3 regions of the Bacillus sp. C-3-6 genome follow, and region 3 is predicted to be linked to each of the others. Evidence: riboswitches for the same ligand, from Rfam matches in the RefSeq annotation. Region 3 holds a riboswitch; each other region holds the start of a gene.
The links. A riboswitch is a leader RNA that binds a small molecule or an ion and turns the genes downstream of it on or off. The one in region 3 is predicted to bind magnesium.

Region 1 (3,203 bases), on a different replicon from region 3:
ATTTCGACTTATGCAACATCCCTCTTTCCAAACTATTTATAGCATATTTATTAATATTTCAGGTCTTCCCCAATTCATTTCTTCACAAACAAATCTAAGTTTTTCTTCATCCATTGTGTGTAATCCCTCTTCTAGTAAACATGAAATTGGAACTTCACAGTGAATTTGTGCTAATTGCAACGAAATATTTAAGTTCTCTAAATCACTTTCAATCTTCGTACGCTGCGCTTTTGTTAATGATTCTACATTTTCTAGTACAGCGGATACTGTTCCGTGCTCTTGAATAAGCTTATACGCTGTTTTTTCACCGATACCTTTTACACCTGGATAATTATCACTTGTATCTCCCATGAAAGCTTTTGCATGGACGATTTGCCACGGCTCTACACCTTTTTCTTCCATGATTTTCTCCGGTGTGTAATATTCGTAATTTCCAATTCCTTTACGCAGAAGCATAACCGTAACGTTCTTATCAACAAGTTGAAGTAAATCTGTATCACCAGTTAAAATATAAACTTCAGCTTCATTGCAGTATTGTTTTGCAAGCGTACCGATACAATCGTCCGCTTCGTAGCCTTTCATACCGATAACTGGAATGGATAATTTCGCAGTCATTTCTTGTACTAAATCAAATTGAGGAATTAATTCTTCTGGTGGCGCTGCACGATTTGCTTTATAATTCGAGAACGATTCTGTTCTAAATGTCGTACTTCCCATATCCCAGCATGTAACGATATGTGTTGGTTCAATCGCTTGCGTAGCTGTTAACAAGTGTTTCATATAACCATGAATCCCATTCGTAGGGGTTCCATCTTGTCGTTTCATAAATTGTCCGTAGACACTTGTTGCGTAAAAAGCACGAAATAATAGTGCCATACCATCAACTAATAATACTTTTTTCATAATTCCTCTCCTATTAAAAAAATAATAACCTCACGTTATCACGTAAGGTTATATAAATAGATTACCATTCTACGTTTTTGCTCAACTTTGTCTATTATACATTGTTTTTGTATATTTAGCACCATTAACACATTAAGACGTTCTACTACAACAAGTATGCAATATGCCTGAATACGTATTTTTTCCAGTAGAAACAACGACAGCCTTTGCACTTCCACTAACGATATGTGAACCTTTAAAACATACATTTTCAAGCTCAAGTGGATTATAATCTTTCATCCGTTTTAATGGAATAAATCGTTTACGTTCAAGGTGATAGCAGCTTTCAAACTTCTCTATACTCGCTTCGTTTCCCGTTAACACAGACTCATTCACTAATAAATCATCTGCATAAATAATACGTACATCAGCTGGCACAGCATCTCCAGCCGAAAGAAAAATCATATCTCCAGGTACAAGTTCTTGCACTGGTATCTCCATCATTTTCAGTTCACTATTTAGCCCTGTACTACTAGAACATTCTACTCTAGATACAGTAATCGTTTCACGTTGTAATTCATCACACACACGTTGTTTTGAAAAACCTGGAATCATGCCACCAAGCTTCATCATTACTTCTGCAAGAATTGCTCTTTTTGAAGTTAGTTCATTTCGGCCATATACTTGAATACGTTTTTGCGCCTCTTTCATTGATAGTCCGTCTCTTGTTGTTTTAAAATATGCAAATACAGATTTTACATCTCTTGTTGCAATTTCAATTAATAAATCTTTATTTTTTTGGAGCATTGTTTGTTCTTTTATTGATTTTTTATTTAGTTTATATGACGTGTTACCCACAGTTTTGTTTGCATATAACATATTATCGTCTCCTCCTTTACAACATAGGAAGAAACGCTTTGTTTCTCAATTTATCCACTTTACTGTGAAAGTGTCTAGCGCTTTATAAACGCTACATTGTGATAAATATAGAGGGAGGAACAAATCGTTTCCTGCCTACATCATATATTTTTGATTTGAAGTATATGGGTAACGGAACCGAGTCAGAATTTGACATGCTCCTCACCTCCTCGTTTAATTTTATAGTTTATACTATGAAATTACTCATAGCTTGGTAACAAAAAAGACCCCTACCCTTAAGAGAGTAGTGGCCATTACATACACAAATAAACGATTTCTAATATAATTAGAAATCTACGGACCTCTCCCTCGCCGAGTTTTAGCACTGTATAGCATAGGTACATTACCAGCTACGTTAAGAAAAACCTTAATTCGATCATTCCTGTTGACCCATTGGCGTCTCTCGACATTTTTGGGCAGTAGCATTTCTCTATACAGGAGCCTCACCTAACAGAGACTTATTTTCATTACATTGAAAATGTTACTCTTATTTAAAATAGATGTCAACCGTAGCCTACAATTTTTTCAAAAGGTATGGCAAACTAACGTATATAAAGTGAAACTTTAATCAGTGGGGGTTTTGTTCATCCCCCACTGATTATTAGCCCTCACCAATCGGGCTGCCCGGCAAATAGCGGGATAAAATTAAAAACTTTACGTTTAAACGTAAAGTTTTTAATAAGTTATACAACCAGCGATTACAATCCCAATCGAAAGCGATAAAAACATAAGAAAAAGACCGACTGCTTGATTATCTTCTTCGAGACTTTTGTTTATATTAAAGCGTGGTGTAAGCCACTCAGCTAAATAAAAGACGATAATTTGAGCCAAAATCCCAACTGCTCCCCACGAAATCATATCAAGAAGTGAAATTGAATTAGCTGCTGTCGAATATAAAACAACAGCTAACCCAAGTAATCGTCCTCCAAGCACATAGCTTACCGCCTTATTTCCTTGAGCCATTAACTTAAATTCCTTTACTTTCGTTGTCACTTCCATCAAGAACAGACCTATACATAAAAGGCCGAGTGTTACTGCTAAATATAATAAAAAATTAATCATTTTTCCCCCTCCTTTTTATACCTACCGGTAAATAGTACGATTCATTTCCTGTAATCTTTTCTCCCGCACGAATACCGATACTACTCGCTTTTCCAGCAATTAAAAACGAACCAAACACATATGACAGTTTCTCGATCCCTTTTTCTGTTTCCAAGGATACGACTGGCAGTTCGGTATACTTTTGAAATATCGGCAGTGACGCTTTATACGTTTCGTATGCATTTTGAAGCATAATATTTTCGTCTTTATCGCGAATCGTAATTGTATCTCCTTCTCTCCCAAATGAAGGTTTTTGAACGAAAGAACCTTTTCCTAAAAATAAATCTGGTTCTAAATATGTA
Region 2 (3,203 bases), on a different replicon from region 3:
TTCGTGTTTTGTGTTAAAATGATTATACTACATTTTAAGGGAGCGTTTTATTATGAAAGAAGTATTTCGTTTACAAACTGATTTTTCATCTTCATTTGATCGCTGGGTAAGTTCTTTCGTGTCTGATCACCCAGCACAATTAGAATGGACAACTTTAAAGGAATTAATCCATGAATATACAACATCACATACAAATGATACGTTACCAGCATATATTTCTTCAGCTTTAACATATTACGCCCAACGCGTTTCAACTACAAACAGTTCAGAGATTGTTATTTTTGAAAACCCTACCATCTCGTAATCTATAATAAAAAAGCACTGGTTACAGTGCTTTTTTATTTATACTTATTTAGCAAATGATTATATTCCGTCCAAAAGTCTGTATACATACTTTGATCAAACTCATCTAAAATTATCTTTTCACTTGATTTATTGAATAATTCTTTTGCTTGTAGCGCAAAAGAAACAATTTGTTTTCTATATTCATTTTCATTTACTTCTATATGAAGCCCTTCATAGTATATAGCCTTTTGATCAGTAGAAATAACTTTGACAAAATCCTTTAAAACCACATTTTCACCTATATGGTTTATAGTCCAATGAATTAAAATTGGGCATCCTAACATGGGCATAGTGCCACATCCGTGCAAAATAAGCCCCTCTTCATTTTCAATATCACAAATATATTCTTTATCTAAAGTTCGTAACAGAGCTAAAGCTGATTCACTTATTCCCCATTCCTCATCCATACCTGTTTGTGTAATAATCGTTCCATCCACATTTAAATAAATTTCCCCGTGAGAACATAAATCTTCCTGCTCATTAAACAACCACTTTTGATTCTCAATATTTATAATAAAATTTTGTGGTACCATTACAAATTCCCCTTTTATAAAAATATTTATTTTCCACATTATTTATAATTAATATCATGCATTTCATCCCATATATCTATTATAAATCCATTTAATATTTTAAAAACACAGATAAAAAAGATATTGACACTACGATTTTACAGTGCTAACATTCAACATGTAATTGAATATGGTCTCTGTTAGGTGAGGCTCCTGTATAGAGAAACGCTGCTGCCCAAAAATGTCGAGAGACGCCAATGGGTCAACAGGAAAGGTCGGAATGAAGGCCTTTTTTAACGTAGCTGGTTTCAGTACCTATGCTATACAGTGCTAAAACTCAACGAGGGAGAGGTGCATGTATTTTGTCATACACAAAAACTGTTTTTATTTATGTCTACTAGCAGTCTTTGTTGTGGACTCTTTTAACTGCGAATTCAGACCTTTACTCGTTTTGAGTAAAGGTCTTTTTACGTCTATATGCACCTTACTATGAAACAAACATAGCATATTCAGAAACTACTAAATTGTACGGAGGTGAGGAACAGTTGGCAATTGATGATTCGGCCCAGATACCCATACGTTTTACATTCATATTTCATCATGTAGGTAGGAAAGAAACTGTTCCTCACCATTTCAAATAGTTAGGTAACAGATTGTTTCCTCCTTCATGACAGAGGAGGAACTACCGATGTTTAATTTACAAAGACAAGAAACAAAGCATGCTTATGAGCAAGATAGCATGAAAACAAATAACGAATTATTAGTGGAGGTTGCAACACAAGATATAAGCTCTGCGTTAAAACTTTTAGAAACATCTCAAGATGGATTATCTAAACAAGAAGCGTCTCGTAGACTTTCTTTATATGGCCCGAACGAAATAGCTCATAATAAAATGGCACCGTGGTACATTCAGCTTCTGTTAGCATTTAAAAATCCATTTATTTTCGTTTTATTAGCTCTTGGAGCACTCTCCTTTTTCACGGATGATATGCAAGGAACAATTGTCGTATCTGTAATGGTCCTACTTAGTGCAACGATTCGATTTTCCCAAGAATTTCGTTCTCAAAAAGCTGCCGATAAGTTAAAAGCTATGGTTCGAACAACTGCGAGCGTATTTAGAATAAATGGATTTGTACATGAAATAAAAAATGTAACGAATTTAAATCGAAATTACACAACAGAAATTCCAATTGAGGAACTTGTACCTGGCGATATTATTTCCCTTTCAGCAGGTGATATCGTTCCAGCCGATGTGCGTATTGTATCCGCTAAAGATTTATTTGTTAATCAATCTTCTTTAACAGGGGAAGCACTTCCTGTAGAAAAATACGAAAACTGCTACCATACAGAAAATAAGCATATCTTACCGAAAAACATGAAAAAAAATTACAATCCACTCGATATGGAAAACCTTTGCTTCATGGGAACAAATATTGTAAGTGGTAGCGCAAAAGCTGTTGTCATCTCAACAAGTACTGATACGTATTTCGGCTCTTTAGCAAATAAGGTAATCGGAAAGCGGGTAGAAACAAGCTTTGATAAAGGTGTAAACAAAGTAAGCTGGCTCTTAATTACATTCATGCTTATTATGGCGCCTATTGTCCTTCTCATTAACGGATTCACAAAAGGAGATTGGCAAGAAGCTTTCTTCTTCGCTATTGCCGTGGCTGTTGGCCTTACACCTGAAATGTTGCCAATGATTGTAACTGCTAATTTAGCTAAAGGTGCCGTTAACATGTCTAAACAAAAAGTAATTGTGAAGCACCTAAATTCTATTCAAAACTTAGGTGCTATGAATATTCTTTGTACAGATAAAACCGGAACTTTAACAGAAGATAACGTTATCCTTGTTCGTCACTTAGATCCTAATGGAAATAAATGCAATCGCGTCTTGCAATTTGCCTATTTAAATAGTTTCTATCAAACTGGATTGAAAAACTTAATAGATAAAGCTGTTATTAAGCATACAGAGGAAAACAATACATTTGACCCATCAGCTTTTCAAAAGCTAGATGAAATTCCATTCGATTTCGCCCGCCGGCGTATGTCAGTCATCGTAAAAGATATTTCAGGTGAACATACAATGGTTTGTAAAGGTGCCGTAGAAGAAATTTTATCAATTTGCAACTACACTGAAGTGGATAAAAAAATCGTTACACTCACTGAGGAAATACGCTCAAATGTCAAAAAACTAAGCGAGACATTGAATAGTGAAGGTATGCGGGTTATTGCTGTGGCTTATAAAAAAGATAGAAACATAAATGATAAAGAGTACGCAGTAAAAGACGAAACTGATATGATTCTCGCTGGATATATCGGCTTTTTAGATCCACCGAAACCATCTGC
Region 3 (3,203 bases):
TGACTATCAAGAACATAACTATAAGATATTGATTCTACATTTTCAGAATGTTCCCTAATGTACTTCAATGTCATTTTTACTGACCAATTTCCTCTAACTGCAACAAAATCACTTGTGACAAGACTTCCTGCCGTTTCAGGTTTGAAATTCATCAATTTTTTTACGTTATGTTTTGTAATTTTGTCTAGATACGCCATTAATTTAGCTTGTTTTTCAGGATGAACCGCTAGAAGTAAATCTACTAATTCATCAATCGGTTGTAAATTTAGTAACTTTTTAGCTTTGTTTTCAGATAAGTGAATTAAGATATTATATTTTTCTTCTGCACTCATATATTGAAGAATTTTAGAGCTTTTTAATACGGGAATCGTATTTAGCAATATGATTTGATCTTCAATTGAAAATCTTTTTACTTCTTGTGCAACATCATACGACGGAAGACGTAAAACTTTCTCTGCATCCAAATTATTTTTGGTTACAAGTAATTCTTTTAATAATTTCTTCATGTTAACTCCTCCTCATATTGCTAAGGGAGACTCTAGAGTTTCATGAGTGGTTTTGTTTTATTTTATCTGTCTTAAATTTTTTATTAAAGCAATAATAGTTACATTGCAATCAATTCATTAGTTAGAATTACCTCCTTTTTGAATATAGACAAGATAAAAATAAATAAAATTAAACAGAAAAACCTTTACTCAAAAAGGAGTAAAGGTTTTTTCACAATACAAATAAATGATTATTAAGACCGCCCTGCCAAAATCACAGAGGTGCCTTTCTATCAAATCGTATACCACTCCCTCGTTGAGTTTTAGCACTGTATAGCATAGGTTTTTATAACCAGCTACATTAAGAAGGGCCTTAATCCGACCGTTCCTGTTGACCCATTGGCGTCTCTCGACATTTTTGGGCAGCAGCGTTTCTCTATACAGGAGCCTCACCTAACAAAGTTTATTGAATTACTTCAAAATTTAAACCAGAATTTAATATTTGTCAACTGACTTTCAATTCCATTCATAAAAAAATCTTTTATAGAAAATTAAATTATATTTTATTATAAATTTAAAATTCCCCTTAAAAACATAGAATTCAAATAGATTTAATTCGAAGAAGCGTTATAAAACATATGAAACTTATTGTTTTTAATCAAATTCCAATTGTATAACAAAAGATAAATAATTAGTCATTCTTTATATCAAAAGAACAGTCTAAAAAAATCTTCTTTTATAATTAAAATCTTCTTTACTGTTTATCAAATTTATGTGGTTAAACTACTTAATCACACGATACACTACAAGTCAAAAATATGTACTTATACGGAATGATTACATACATTTTCTCTTATCATTTCTCAAAGGACTATAAAGCAATAAAATAAATAAAATTAGCAATACGGTTGCTTGACAGGCAAAAAAAATATATTTATGCTTGCTACACGAAACAAACACATAAAATTTATATTGCTTAACCTGTTAGGTGAGGCTCCTATGCAAACACAGGCTATTGCCCAAAAATGTCGAAAGACGCCAATGGGTAGAACAGGAATTGTCGGATTAAGGCTCTTCTTAAGATAGCTAAGTAATGAATTTTCATTACTTTACGTTGTATAGTGCCAAAGCTCTACTAGGGGGAGAAAAGCCTTATTTAGTCATGCCATTTTGAATCCCTCTAGTTACATACTAGGGGTATTTTTGCGTGAAAAAACAGGGAGTAAGCGATAGAATCTTCCCAAACAAAAGTCATATTTAATAATTGACGAGAACAAGATTCTATTCATAAGCAAATGGAATATTATGTTTTTTTTAAATCAGGAGGATATTAAAATGAAAAAAATATTAAAACTCGATTATCTATTGCTCCTTCCTCTATTCATAACTTGTACTTTAGGTATTATCATGATGTATAGCGCGAGCTCCATTGTCGCTGTCCAACATTACGGTTATAACAGTAGACATTTTGTTGATTCTCAATTAACAAAGCTACTTTTAGGAACAATAGGGTTAATAGTTTGTGCTTTACTCCCATATGAAATATGGAAAAAACGAATAGTCTCAATCTGTATTATGGTTGGGGGGACTTTTTTATTAATTATGGTTTTATGGAAAGGAAAAGTGGTGAATAATGCTCAATCATGGATCTTTGGAATACAGCCAGCTGAATTTCTTAAATTAGGAACAATCCTTGTAACAGCCCGTTTTTTTGCATTGCGACAAGAACAAGCTAAAAATAACTGGAGTGGTATCGGAAAACTTTTATTTTTTTTAGCTACAATTTTTTTTCTTATCTTTAAACAACCAAATTTAGGATCTGCACTTTTAATATTAGGTATAGGTTTTAGCATATTTCTTTGTTCAGGAATAAATATAAATCTACTAATCAAAAGAACTACCATCGGTTCTATTTTATGGTTACCTATTTTATATTATTTGATTCAATATAGTTTATCAGAAGTTCAAAAGACACGTATTACTACGATTTTCAATCCCTTTCTTGATGCGCAAGGAAATGGATACCAGCTTGTAAACTCTTTTATTGCCATGGGCTCTGGAGGAATCATTGGTCGTGGATTTGGAAATAGCATACAAAAAACAGGTTATCTTCCAGAACCACACACTGATTTTATAATGGCAATAGTTTCTGAAGAACTGGGATTTATTGGTGTATTTATTCTATTGGTTGGAGTTTTGACTATAGTACTTCGCTCCTTAAAAATTGCACAATTATGTGTAGATCCATTCGGCAGTTTTATAGCAATTGGTATAGGATGTATGATTGGTATGCAATCAGTTGTAAATTTAGGTGGTATTACGGGACTATTTCCTCTTACAGGTACTCCATTTCCATTTGTAAGTTTTGGTGGAAGTTCTTTAATGGTGAATTTAATAGCAATAGGAATATTGCTTAATATCTCAATTTTCAATAAAATAAGATTTCTCCCTCAGGATATATAGCTAATATACTCATATTGTCTTATTAAATAAACCGGTTTAACAACCTTCGATTATATATTCTATACTGATTTTCTCCTAGAAATATTTAACTTATGAAGCAAGCGAACAGTTTTTAGTTTATCTTCCCTTTTTATTTAGCTAGGTATTCTAAAGTACAAGGAAGCATATGTAATTGTAGTTCATCAGCAAATCAAATTAGCATTTAGTTATTCCATTAAAGAGCGCTTTAAAGAAATAATTAAAGCCTAAATTCTT

Region 1: it holds a riboswitch for magnesium, as region 3 does, so the genes downstream of both, ACW0JX_RS08045 (P-type ATPase) here and ACW0JX_RS26990 (FtsW/RodA/SpoVE family cell cycle protein) in region 3, are expected to answer to the same signal.
Region 2: it holds a riboswitch for magnesium, as region 3 does, so the genes downstream of both, mgtA (magnesium-translocating P-type ATPase) here and ACW0JX_RS26990 (FtsW/RodA/SpoVE family cell cycle protein) in region 3, are expected to answer to the same signal.

What each region holds. Positions count from the first base shown of each region.
Region 1 covers NZ_CM137247.1:1,543,416-1,546,618, reverse strand. The annotation lists gene ACW0JX_RS08050 (5'-3' exonuclease) at 37-903, opposite strand; gene ACW0JX_RS08045 (P-type ATPase) at 1,036-1,761, opposite strand; M-box (ykoK) riboswitch at 2,097-2,262, opposite strand; gene ACW0JX_RS08040 (DUF350 domain-containing protein) at 2,476-2,862, opposite strand; gene ACW0JX_RS08035 (glutathionylspermidine synthase family protein) at 2,855-3,203, opposite strand, start outside.
Region 2 covers NZ_CM137247.1:3,943,609-3,946,811, forward strand. The annotation lists gene ACW0JX_RS20145 (DUF3932 family protein) at 53-304, shown strand; gene ACW0JX_RS20150 (hypothetical protein) at 339-878, opposite strand; M-box (ykoK) riboswitch at 1,047-1,214, shown strand; gene mgtA (magnesium-translocating P-type ATPase) at 1,546-3,203, shown strand, end outside.
Region 3 covers NZ_JBSSBE010000002.1:33,419-36,621, forward strand. The annotation lists gene mgtE (magnesium transporter) at 1-506, opposite strand, end outside; M-box (ykoK) riboswitch at 788-953, opposite strand; M-box (ykoK) riboswitch at 1,459-1,635, shown strand; gene ACW0JX_RS26990 (FtsW/RodA/SpoVE family cell cycle protein) at 1,821-2,948, shown strand.